Regions from separate parts of the Bacillus sp. FSL K6-0138 genome, predicted to be linked through region 1. Evidence: predicted binding sites of a transcription regulator. Region 1 holds the regulator's gene; each other region holds the start of a gene.
The links. The regulator Rex, encoded in region 1, represses fermentation and respiration genes when NADH is low (regulators of the CRP and FNR family bind a similar motif). The targets are predictions, from matches to a motif close to TTGTGAAATATTTCACAA.

Region 1 (4,216 bases):
AGCGGAGGCTGATCTTGGTAGCTGACCGTCAAATCCTGAACGCGCAGGACGTCGTTTCCGCTTTGCCGGGCAATGTCAAAACGGAAGGAGGCCGATTTTTCGTCGCCGAGCGGTTTATCCATGACGTCCATCCGTTCAAGCTGTTTGCGCCTGCTTTGTGCGCGTTTTGTCGTTGAAGCCCTCGCCAGGTTTCGGTCGACGAAGTCCTGGAGTTTGGCGATTTCATCCTGCTGCTTTTCATACAGTTTCATTTCTTTTTCAAGCTGTTCAGCTTTTAATTTCAGATAATCGCTGTAGTTTCCGATGTATTTTTTGCTCCTGGAGCGGGATATTTCGTACACCTGGGTGACAACCTTATCAAGAAAGTACCTGTCATGGGAGACGATGAGTATCGCTCCGCTGTAGTTTTGCAAATATTGCTCAAGCCAGGTAAGCGTATCGATGTCAAGGTGGTTCGTCGGTTCATCGAGAATGAGCAGGTCAGGTTTGGCCAGTAGCATTTTTCCGAGAGCGAGCCTCGTTTTTTGTCCTCCGCTTAAATCCTGGACGCGCGCGGTGTCGCCGTATCCGGCAAATCCGAGACCATGGATCACGGATCTGACGTCGGCTTCATATTGGTAGCCGCCCTTATCTTTAAATTCCTGCTGCAGTCTGTCGTACGTTTTCATTAACGATTCAAGCTTGTCGGGTGCAGCATGCGCCATCTGCTCTTCGACTGAGCGCATCTCTTTTTCCATCGCTTTCAGATGATCGAATACAGTCAGCAATTCTTCTTTTATTGAAAGCTTTGAATCGAGTCCCGAATGCTGATCAAGGTAGCCGATTGTTAAATCCTTCGGCTTGATGATGTCCCCTTTTTCATAAGAAAGCCTGCCGGCGATAATTTTCAAAAAAGTCGATTTTCCGGCTCCGTTGCGCCCGACGATCGCAATCCGGTCCCGGGATCTGACTTCCAGCTTTATATTCGTTAAAATGGAATCGGCTCCAAACGATTTTGAGAGCTGATTGACTTGTAAAATCATCATGATTTATTTCACCTCTTGTTTGCTATTTTTAGTGTAGCCTATCAGATAGCAGTCAGCAAACAATTAAGCGGAGTCTGGAAGATTTTAACCAAAAGGAAAAGACAGATTGAAAAAAATAGTGTATGATCTTTAGTAAGGAGAGTTTTATAATGATGAACCAATTTACGCATTTTAACGAACAAGGCAGAGCCAAGATGGTTGATATAAGCGAAAAGGAAGCTTCAGTGCGAACTGCTGTAGCTTTCTCAAGCGTGTCTATGAAAAGAGACGTGCATGAAAAAATCAAAAACCAGGAGATGGGGAAAGGCGATGTGCTGGCTGTGGCTCAGGTGGCAGGAATCATGGCGGCAAAACAAACGTCCGACATCATCCCGATGTGCCATCCGATCGCTCTGAAGGGAGTCGACATCGCCTTTCGATGGGAAGAAAAAGACCAGAACAGCATCCTGCATATTCAGTCAACCGTCAAGACAAAAGGGAGCACAGGTGTGGAAATGGAAGCGTTAACGTCAGTTTCCGTATGTGCGCTGACCGTCTATGACATGTGCAAGGCTGCGGATAAGGGAATGGTGATAGGACCGACCTATCTCGCTGAAAAAACAGGCGGGAAAAGCGGTGACTATAAAAGGGAAAAAGCTGATGTAAACATGGAGGATCGTTTATGAACTTGGATCATTCAAAAATTCCGCAAGCGACAGCTAAGCGGCTGCCGCTATACTATCGTTTTTTAAAAAACCTTCATGCATCCGGAAAGCAGCGTGTTTCATCCGCTGAATTGAGCGATGCCGTAAAAGTCGATTCTGCCACGATTCGGAGGGACTTTTCATATTTCGGTGCACTCGGCAAAAAAGGCTACGGCTATAATGTGAATTATTTGCTGTCCTTTTTCAGAAAGACGCTCGACCAGGATGAAATGACAAACGTAACGCTTATCGGCGTAGGAAATTTAGGGACAGCCTTTCTCCATTACAACTTCATTAAAAACAACAATACGAAAATCTCAATGGCTTTCGATATCAATGAAAGCAAAATCGGAAAAGAAGTCGGAGGCGTTCCCGTTTACGATTTAAATGACCTTGAAAAGCATTTGACAAACGATATTCCCGTCGCGATTTTGACGGTCCCGGCCCAGGCCGCCCAACCTATTACGGACAGGCTTGTTGCGCTCGGTATTAAAGGCATTCTCAATTTTACGCCGGCCCGTTTGAATGTGCCGGAACACATTCGAATTCATCATATAGATTTAGCGGTTGAACTTCAGTCATTGGTATATTTTCTGAAGCATTATTCAATGACAGAAGAAAAATGACGGAAAGGGGGAGGCTTTTACATGCCGACAATCGGTCCTGGAAGCTTTATTTTAATCGTTATCTTGGCGATTCTGATTTTCGGTCCGCAAAAACTTCCTGAACTGGGAAAGGCAGCAGGCAAGACGCTAAGGGAGTTTAAAAACGCAACAAGAGGTCTGGCAGACGACGAAAGCGAAAAAAAGAAAGAAGATCAGTAGGATGGGATGACATTGATGAAGGGAAGAGAAATGTCGCTTCTGGAACATATTATTGAACTGCGAAGACGGCTCGTGTTCATTGCCTTCTTTTTTGCCGTTTTTGTCATGGCGGGCTTCTTTTTGGCTAAGCCGATCATTCTTTATTTGCAGCAGACCGATGAAGCGAAACTGCTGACGCTGAACGCGTTTAAACTGACCGATCCGCTCTTGGTATACATGCAGTTCGCTGTCATTATCGGCGCTGTGATGACCTCGCCGCTTGTCTTGTACCAGCTGTGGGCTTTTATCAGCCCGGGGCTGTATGAAAAAGAACGCAAAGTGACGCTAAGCTATATTCCTGTATCGATCATACTTTTTTTAGGCGGCATTGCTTTTTCTTATTTTATTTTATTTCCGTTTGTCGTTGAATTTATGACGAATCTTTCCGATGATCTTAAGGTGAATCAAGTCATCGGGATTTATGAGTATTTTCAGTTTTTAATACAGCTGACGCTTCCTTTCGGCTTATTGTTTCAGATGCCTGTGATCATTATGTTCATTACAAGGCTCGGTTTGGTGACGCCCATGATGTTGGCTAAGATCAGGAAGTATGCATACTTCTTTTTGTTCGTCATCGCGGCGTTCATCACGCCTCCTGATATGTTGTCCGATTTTATGGTGGCAGCGCCTCTTTTGATCCTGTATGAAATCAGCATCATCATTTCGAGAATTTCCTACAGGAAAGCGCAGAAAGCCGTCATTCAGGAAGCCAATCAGGCATTTTTAAAATAAAGGGCCATCTCTTTTTGAGAGAATGGCTCTTTTTCTTTATTTTTTCCGCTTTGAAAGGGCGAACATTTTGAAGGAAATGCTGATGTTATAGGCGGCGAACAGCATCAGGAGAATGGTGTAGAACGACCACATATTCCCCGGAGAGGTCGCTGCCAGATACGTAAACAGCACGCCCGTCAAAAAATACATCACGCCCCAAAACACCGGGCTTCTCATCATAAAAATCCTCCGATAATCAGCTGCACTTTTTCAACCCGTTCCAAATAGTCCTGAATCTGGCCCTGAAACGTCTGCATGATCACGACAAACGTATTCATGGCGACGTGGGCAAAGATCGGCACGATAATCCGGTTTGTCCTGACGTACAAAAAAGCGAATGTGAAGCCCATTGCCGCATAGATTAAAAAGTGTGAGAAATCTATGTGGACAACCGAGAAAAGGACGGAGCTGAACAGAGCAGCGATAAAGAAATTCGTTTTTTCATATATAGCTCCGAAAATGATCTTTCTGAAAATGATTTCTTCCAGAATGGGGCCGAACACAGAAGAGACGATGACCATGAGCGGCAATGCCTGAATCAATTTCATGATCATTTGCGTATTTTCCGACTCGGGATTGGCCCCGAATAGCGTCATTTCAATCATGGCAGCAATTGACTGAGCAAAAATCGCGAGAAAAACGCCGCCGACCGCCCAGGCTACCGATGCCCCAATCGATGCTTTCGGCCTGTTTCGAAGCGTTGTTTTCGGCACTGTCCTTAAAATCAGCAGCACGATGACGAGACAGAGCAAAAAGGCAATGACTGACCATACGCTTGTCAGCGTCAGCTTTGCTTGAACGGGAGTCTGTCCTTTTCCTACGCCGAGCAGGTAAAGCAGAGGCACGCCGACGATGGACGACAATTGCATGAGGA
Region 2 (4,216 bases), 1.7 Mb from region 1:
GATGCTAAATGGAAGCAGATTTCTGATCCAATCGATGCCAAAGAAGCTGTCAGGCTCGATATAATAGTGGGCAAGCAATGCCCCCAGCATGGCCTGAACAAAGAACAGCAGGGAAACAACGGCAAAATACTTCCCTGTTTTGACTTGCGATAAAGTGAGCGGCTGCTTCTCCAAATCAAAGGCCGGGAATTTCCCTTCTTGATAAGCCTCCTTCATTCCAAGCTTGTAGCGGTAAAACACAAATAAGATGATGCCGACAAATAAAATAAGAATCGTAACGCTGGCGCCGCTCCACCACACCGCGGCAAATGACATCGTATTGCCGGCTTCTTCATCATACGGCCAGTTGTTTGTATAGGTGATGTCATCCCCGGGCCTCAATGTGCTGGACAGCCAGGCCGTCCAAAAGATAAAATCAGAAACCTGTTTGATCTGATCCCCGCCCGAAATCCAAGCTCTGTTGCGGTCAGGCATATGGCTTTCCTTGATCAAACCAGACTCAAGCCCCCAGCCATCGCCTTTTGTAAATACTTTGCGGTAATGAGTGCGCACTTTTTCGAGTCCGTAGACTTGGGCCTGAGTCAGCTGTAATGTGTCGGAATCTTTGTTATAGCGGTTTTTTCTCATTTTACTGATCACTTTACTGCGGATCACAGACTGCTTTTCATCGGAAAGCTTTTCAAAGCGTTTTCCATATTGCTCCTGCGCTTTAAAGTCCTGCATCCCTTTTGTATAAATGTTCAGGGCTTCTGCCGTATAATCGGGCCCCATGTAAGATCCGTGGCCCAAAATGGTCCCGTAATCCATGAGCGCATATTTTTGAAAGACGGCCTGTCCACCCTTGATCGACGATTTTGTCATCAGCACCTCGCCGTTTGGAGCGGACACTTCAAGCGGTCTTGGCGCAAGCCCCTTGAAGATCCAATATCCTCCCAATAACAACACCGAAAAACTTGCAATCAGCGTAAAAACGAGAACCGATTTCAAAAATCCGTTTTTTGCCGGCTTCTTGTTTGGCACCGTCTCCCTTTGAACTTCCATCTGATTCACTCCTTTCTTATTTGCATGTCCTAAGATACTGGATATGCATCACACCGGTTGTGAACCAGATCACTTAAATGATGGCAGATTTGTGAATTAAAAAAACAGGCTTTCCATTGAAAAAGGAGAGCCTGTTTTTTATTTATTCACAGCCGTTCAGCCATTCCTGATCATGTATCATAATGCCGCTTCTGTCGGAGGAAAGCAGTTTTTTCTTTTTCATTTCATTAAGGGTCCTGTTAATTGTTTCCCTTGATGTTCCGACCATATTCGCAAAGTCCTGATTGGTAATCGGCAGATTAATATAAATGCCTTCTCCTTTTTTGACCCCGTGTTCATCTCCCAGCTTCTTTAAAGCGTGAGTCAGGCGGTGCTGGACGTCTTTTGAAATAAATCCTTGAATGCGTTCCTGCAGATCAAGGATTTTTTTTCCCATGATTTGCATGACTTTCATTGTCATCTCCGGGTATTTCATGAGCAGTTCATTAAAATCGTCAATGCGGATGACGATCAATTCGGTTTCTTGGACTGCTTCAGCCGTTGCCGGATATGGGGAGCGGTCAAAAAAACCGACGTGCGGAAACATATCTCCGCTTTGTAAAAGCGAAATCACTTGTTCATTGCCTTCTTCATCAATCTTATAGGTTTTCACAAGTCCTGATTTGACGAAAAAAACGGCTTCCCGCTCTTCCCCTTCCATAAACACAAACACTCGCGGCTGATATTTCCGCTTTATCGCAATCTGTTCGATTTGGCTGAATTCTTCGCCATTCAAACCGCTGAAAATCAGAAACTGTTTCAGAAACTCCATTTAAACCTTCAATCCCTTCAGGCATTTTGCCAGGTCTTCCTTTAAATGCGCCTTTCAAGCGCAAAAAGCTCCTCTTCCATCGCTGCCGCTTTTTCTTCAACAACCCTGCGGCTGTCTTTAAGCGCCTGATTATAAAAGTAGGGGCCCAGCTTTTCCTTTATGAATTCAAACGTCTGAATCGCCGCAATATCGCCGATTTCCTCCCCTCTTTCTTCATAATAAAAACGCTTGATCTCACTCATGACTGCTTGTTTTTCTTCTTGTGTCAGCTGTAAAAGCATAAATCGCACTCCTTTTATTTTCATGATAAACGAAAATGTTAAATCAATGAACGAATATTTTTTGTAGAACCAATTCATTCTTTTGCCCCCGCCTCTTAAACATCAATCAATCCGATTGCCGTGTGATGTTGTTCACAATGTTTGTTGAAGACTTTTTGTAAGATAAACATGCTAATGAAATATTACATTTTTCCCTTTTGAAAGGAGCAAAGCCGTCATGGTAAATCGTCAAAAATTGCAGTTGCCGCTGCAGTCATTTAGTTTGGTGGCAGGATTTATGGCTTGGGTGTTGATTTCATCTTTAATGCCTCATATTAAAAAGGATATTCCCCTGACTGAAGGCGAGATTTCCCTGGTTACCGCTATCCCGGTCATACTTGGGTCGCTGCTTCGGATACCGCTTGGGTACTATACAAACAAATTTGGGGCGCGATTAACGTTCATGATCAGTTTTTTGCTGCTCCTGTTCCCGATTTTTTGGATCAGTGCAGCTGATTCATTGTCCGATTTAGTCATCGGCGGATTTTTCCTGGGGATCAGCGGAGCGGTCTTCTCGATCGGAGTAACATCTTTGCCAAAGTATTATCCGAAAGAAAAACACGGTTTTATCAATGGGATTTATGGAGCCGGAAACATTGGAACGGCAATTACCACGTTTGCCGCTCCCGTTATCGCCAAAACCGCGGGGTGGCCGAATACGGTTCGAATGTATCTGATCCTGGTCGCTGCATTTGCTTTGCTGAACTTTTTATTTGGAGACAAGAAAGAACCGAGGGTTACAGTTTCGGTAAAAGAGCAAATGAAAGCCGTCTATCAAAATCAAAAACTATGGTTTTTAAGTCTGTTTTACTTTATCACATTCGGTTCTTTTGTGGCGTTCACAGTCTACCTTCCGAACTTTCTTGTGAACCACTTCGGACTTGATCCGGTTGATTCAGGCCTCAGAACCGCCGGCTTTATCGCCGTCGCGACTTTTCTCAGACCTGTCGGGGGATGGCTTGGAGATAAGTTCAACCCGCTGAAGCTCTTAATGTATGTTTTCGCAGGCTGTACGCTGTCCGGAATTTTACTGGCCTTCTCGCCGAATCTAGGACTCTACGGATTCGGGGTACTGACAGTCGCCGTATGCGCCGGAATCGGAAACGGAGTCGTCTTCAAATTAGTGCCGCTTTATTTTTCGAAACAAGCCGGAATCGTCAATGGCATCGTTTCGGCAATGGGCGGTTTAGGCGGATTCTTCCCGCCGCTCATCCTGTCAAGCGTCTTTCAGGCGACAGGCCATTATGCGATCGGATTCATGGCTTTGTCTGAAGCGGCCCTTGCCAGCTTTGTCATCGTGGCATGGATGTATTTTCAGGAATCGGGGAAAACATCGTCAAGGACAGACACACGCGATGTCCAATAAGCGCACTTCATACGAAAGACCTGAGACTATTGCTCTCAGGTTCTTTTTCTGTGACAATCGGATTATGTTCACAAGATTGTTATTACTTTCGAGACCCTTCAGGCTTATTTAACGGTACAATAAAACTGTTTTCATATGATTTTCTTTAAAAGGGGTGACGCTCGATGAATGTGACTGTTCGAAAATCTGATACAGATCTGCTTTCCGCTGACTTGTACCGGTTATTGGAATCGATCAGCACCAAAAGAAAAATCCGACAAAATACTTATCTTTTTCAAGAAGGTATGGATGCAGAAGAGCTGTATCTCATTCAGTCAGGGCTCGTCCAAATTGGCAAATTGACGTCCGACGGAAAAGAACTGACACTAAGAATGTGCAAAAAGAATGATATTGTAGGAGAGCTGACGCTTTTCACTGATGAAGCAAAATATATGCTGAGCGCAAAGATCCTCTCAGACGGCGAAGTAATGGTCATTAAAAAAGATAAACTCGAAAAAGAACTGATTCAAAACGGTGCGATGACTTTTGAATTTATGAAATGGATGAGTACTCATTTGCGCAAGATTCAATCGAAAATCCGCGATCTCCTGCTCAATGGGAAAAAAGGCGCGCTGTATTCAACGCTGATCCGCCTCGCGAACAGCTACGGCATTACGAGGAGTGACGGCATTCTCATTA
Region 3 (4,216 bases), 830 kb from region 1:
TAATGGATTCCTGTTCGACAGCCATTTCGCAAATCGGGATGATGCTGTTGATCATCGGGGGCGGCGGCGCCTTCAAACAAGTATTAATCAACGGCGGGGTAGGCGACTACGTGGCCGAATTGTTCAAAGGCACGTCGATGTCGCCGATCCTGCTTGCCTGGTTAATCGCGGCGATCCTGCGCATTTCTTTAGGCTCCGCCACAGTCGCAGCCTTATCGACGACGGGGCTCGTCATTCCGATGCTTGGACATTCTGACGTCAACCTTGCCTTGGTCGTGCTCGCTACCGGGGCCGGAAGTGTAATCGCTTCCCATGTGAATGATGCCGGATTCTGGATGTTCAAAGAGTACTTCGGTTTAAGCATGAAAGAAACATTTGCGACATGGACATTGCTCGAAACGATCATCGCTGTAGCCGGATTAGGATTTACGTTATTGCTAAGTCTATTTGTATAACATTATTGAAGGAGCTGGAATTATGGTCAATACAATTGGCGTCATCGGCCTTGGAGTGATGGGCAGCAATATTGCCTTGAACATGGCCGGCAAAGGGGAGCAAGTCGCCGTCTACAATTACACAAGGGATTTAACTGATAAACTGATGGAGAAAATTGAAGGACAGCCTCTCAGCCCGTACTACGAGCTGAAGGATTTCGTCCAGTCTTTAGAAAAGCCGCGGAAAATCTTTCTCATGGTAACAGCGGGCAAAGCGGTCGATTCAGTGATCGATTCATTAGTGCCGCTGCTTGAAGAAGGCGATGTCATCATGGACGGAGGCAACTCCCACTACGAAGATACAGAACGAAGATACGACAGGCTGAAGTCTGAAGGAATCGGCTATTTGGGAATCGGCATTTCCGGCGGCGAAGTCGGAGCGTTAACAGGTCCTTCGATCATGCCCGGGGGAGATCGGGACGTCTATGAAAAAGCTGCTCCGATCTTGACAAAAATCGCAGCCCAAGTCGGCAATGATCCTTGCTGCACCTACATCGGGCCGAAAGGAGCCGGACACTTCGTGAAAATGGTCCATAACGGGATCGAATACGCGGATATGCAGCTGATCGCAGAAGCCTATACATTTTTAAGAGAAAAACTGCAGCTGTCCATCGATGAAATCGCCGACATTTTTGAAACGTGGAATCAAGGCGAACTGAAAAGCTATTTAATCGAAATCACTGCCGAAATTTTAAGGAAAAAGGATGACCGGACAGGCGGTCCGCTGATCGACGTCATCCTTGATAAAACAGGCCAAAAAGGCACAGGCAAATGGACGAGCATGCAGGCGATCGACAACGGCATTCCGTCGTCCATTATCACGGAATCGCTATTCGCCCGCTACCTGTCATCTTTAAAAGAAGAGCGGGTGGCTGCGGAAAAAATTCTCGCCGGTCCGGCGGAAGAAGACTGGCATCTGGATAAAAACGTGTGGATCGACTACGTCAGACAGGCATTATATATGGGAAAAGTGTGCGCCTATGCACAAGGCTTCGCCCAGTATAAAATGACATCAGAGCTTTACGGATGGAACCTGAAGCTTTCGGACATCGCTCTGATCTTCCGCGGCGGCTGCATCATCCGCGCCGAATTTTTAAACCTGATCAGCGAAGCGTACAACGAGCAGCCCGACCTGTCAAACTTATTGATCGCACCTTTCTTTGCAGAAAAGCTCAAAGACTACCAGACAGGACTTCGGAAAGTCGTCTGCGAAGGTATCACTTCAGGCATCTCGTTCCCAGCCTTGAGCACCGCTCTATCTTATTATGACGGCTACCGGACGGGCCGCTCGAACGCCAGCCTGCTGCAGGCACAGCGCGATTACTTCGGCGCCCATACGTATGAGCGGACAGATATCGAAGGTGTGTTTCACACAGAATGGAATGAGTAAGCTTTTTTGAAATAAAACTGCACCCGATTGTGTTAACAATCGGAAGTGCAGTTTTTATTATTTTAAAATAGTTTTTTGATGACTTATGATCTAGTCGTGCTAATCGAAAGCGCTTTCCAAAAAATACACTCTTAAGTAAATATTCCCGTTTTTACTCATGTTTCATACTTTGTTCAACATTTCACAAATTATTATATTAAATCCGTGCTATGATAAGATTCATAAAAAACAAGGAGTGAGGTGTCATGAGGAACTTTATATTCTCACAGCAAATCCCCATATCGCCATAAAAATTTTTAACACCATTTGTGAAATATTTCACAAACCTAAGCCGTTGCACTCTTTTCGGAAAATCCTATCACTTCATTGGAGGGTTATACAATGGCAGTTGAAGAAAAGGAAATTAAACAAAAAATAAACGTTTCAAAAATGATTGACCGTTTAGTCGACAAGGGTCTTAAAGCATTGGAAGAATTCCGCAGGTTTGATCAGGAACAGATCGATGATATCGTCAAACAGATGGCGCTTGCCGGCCTTGATCAGCATATGCACCTTGCCAAGCTTGCTGTAGAGGAAACAAAACGCGGCGTATACGAAGATAAGATCATTAAAAACATGTTTGCCACAGAGTATGTCTATCACAATATCAAATACGACAAAACCGTCGGAATCATCAGCGAAAATGAACACGACGGAGTCATTGAAATTGCCGAGCCTGTCGGCGTCATCGCAGGGGTTACGCCGGTGACAAATCCTACTTCCACGACCATGTTCAAATCCCTGATCTCGATAAAAACAAGAAATCCAATCGTGTTTGCTTTCCATCCATCCGCTCAAAAATGCAGCATTGAAGCTGCAAGGATTTTGAGGGATGCGGCCGTTCAAGCAGGGGCGCCTGAACATTGCATTCAGTGGATCGAAACGCCGTCGCGCGAAGCAACCCAAGCTTTGATGACTCATCCGAAGATTTCCCTGATTCTTGCCACAGGAGGGGCCGGAATGGTGAAAGCCGCTTACAGCTCAGGCAAACCGGCTCTCGGCGTCGGACCGGGAAACGTCCCATGCTACATTGAGAGATCTGCGAACTTGAAACAAGCCGTCAACGACCTGATCTTATCAAAAACGTTTGACAATGGAATGATTTGTGCTTCAGAACAGGCAGTCATTATCGATAAAGACGTTTATTCAGACGTGAAAAGAGAACTCACTTCCAACAATTGCTATTTATTAAATGAGGCGGAAATAGCAAAATTGGAAAAATTGGTTATCAACGAAACGACCTGTGCGGTAAACCCTGACATCGTCGGAATGCCGGCTTATAAAATCGCCGAAATGGCCGGTATAAAGGTTCCGGAGGATACAAAAATCCTCGTCGCCGAATTAAAAGGCGTAGGACCGGAATACCCGCTTTCAAGGGAAAAATTAAGTCCTGTGTTAGCCTGCTACAAAGTAAGCGGACTCCAGGAAGGGTTAAAACGGGCCGAAGAAATGCTGGAATTCGGCGGCATCGGACACTCCGCGGTCATCCATACCAGCGACCGTGAAGCCATTGAGCAATTCGGTTTACGGATGAAAGCCGGGCGGATCATCGTCAACGCGCCGTCTTCCCAAGGAGCGATCGGCGATATTTATAATGCCTACATGCCTTCCTTGACGCTCGGATGCGGCACTTACGGCGGGAACTCCGTTTCGACAAACGTGGGTGCGGTTCATTTAATCAATACGAAAAAAGTGGCAAAGAGGAATGTCAATATGCAATGGTTTAAAGTACCGCCAAAAATTTATTTTGAAAAACATGCAACGCAATATTTAGCAAAAATGCCGAATATCTCAAAAGCGTTTATCGTGACAGACCCGGGAATGGTGAAGCTTGGATACGTCGACCGCGTCCTTCACTATTTAAGAAAACGCCCGGATTACGTTCATTGCGACATTTTCTCCGACGTAGAACCTGATCCATCAATCGAAACGGTGATGAACGGCGCCCTGGCGATGGCCAAATTCCAGCCTGACGTCATCATCGCGCTTGGCGGAGGCTCTGCAATGGACGCCGCAAAAGGAATGTGGATGTTCTATGAGCACCCTGATGCTGAATTCTTTGATTTAAAGCAAAAATTCTTAGACATCCGCAAGCGCATCGTCAAATATCCGCCATTAGGCGAAAAAGCAAAATTCGTTGCCATTCCGACGACATCCGGCACCGGCTCTGAAGTTACCTCATTCTCCGTCGTTACAGATAAAGAGGCGAATACGAAATACCCATTGGCCGACTATGAACTAACGCCGGATGTGGCGATCATTGATCCGCAGTTTGTCATGACCGTGCCTAAGC

Region 2: the regulator Rex is predicted to act here: its motif matches at 2,254-2,271, upstream of MHB78_RS12820 (nitrate/nitrite transporter).
Region 3: the regulator Rex is predicted to act here: its motif matches at 2,191-2,208, upstream of adhE (bifunctional acetaldehyde-CoA/alcohol dehydrogenase).

Annotation. Positions count from the first base shown of each region.
Region 1 covers NZ_CP150286.1:758,384-762,599, forward strand. Annotated here, with positions in the region: gene MHB78_RS04130 (ABC-F family ATP-binding cassette domain-containing protein) at 1-1,025, opposite strand, end outside; gene moaC (cyclic pyranopterin monophosphate synthase MoaC) at 1,178-1,690, shown strand; gene MHB78_RS04140 (redox-sensing transcriptional repressor Rex) at 1,687-2,334, shown strand; gene MHB78_RS04145 (twin-arginine translocase TatA/TatE family subunit) at 2,356-2,532, shown strand; gene tatC (twin-arginine translocase subunit TatC) at 2,539-3,303, shown strand; gene MHB78_RS04155 (YdiK family protein) at 3,340-3,519, opposite strand; gene MHB78_RS04160 (CPBP family intramembrane glutamic endopeptidase) at 3,519-4,216, opposite strand, start outside.
Region 2 covers NZ_CP150286.1:2,430,571-2,434,786, forward strand. Annotated here, with positions in the region: gene MHB78_RS12805 (nitric-oxide reductase large subunit) at 1-1,041, opposite strand, end outside; gene MHB78_RS12810 (Crp/Fnr family transcriptional regulator) at 1,184-1,852, opposite strand; gene MHB78_RS12815 (DUF2164 domain-containing protein) at 1,894-2,211, opposite strand; gene MHB78_RS12820 (nitrate/nitrite transporter) at 2,351-3,538, shown strand; gene MHB78_RS12825 (Crp/Fnr family transcriptional regulator) at 3,703-4,216, shown strand, end outside.
Region 3 covers NZ_CP150286.1:4,571,720-4,575,935, forward strand. Annotated here, with positions in the region: gene MHB78_RS23805 (GntP family permease) at 1-455, shown strand, start outside; gene gnd (decarboxylating NADP(+)-dependent phosphogluconate dehydrogenase) at 478-1,884, shown strand; gene adhE (bifunctional acetaldehyde-CoA/alcohol dehydrogenase) at 2,266-4,216, shown strand, end outside.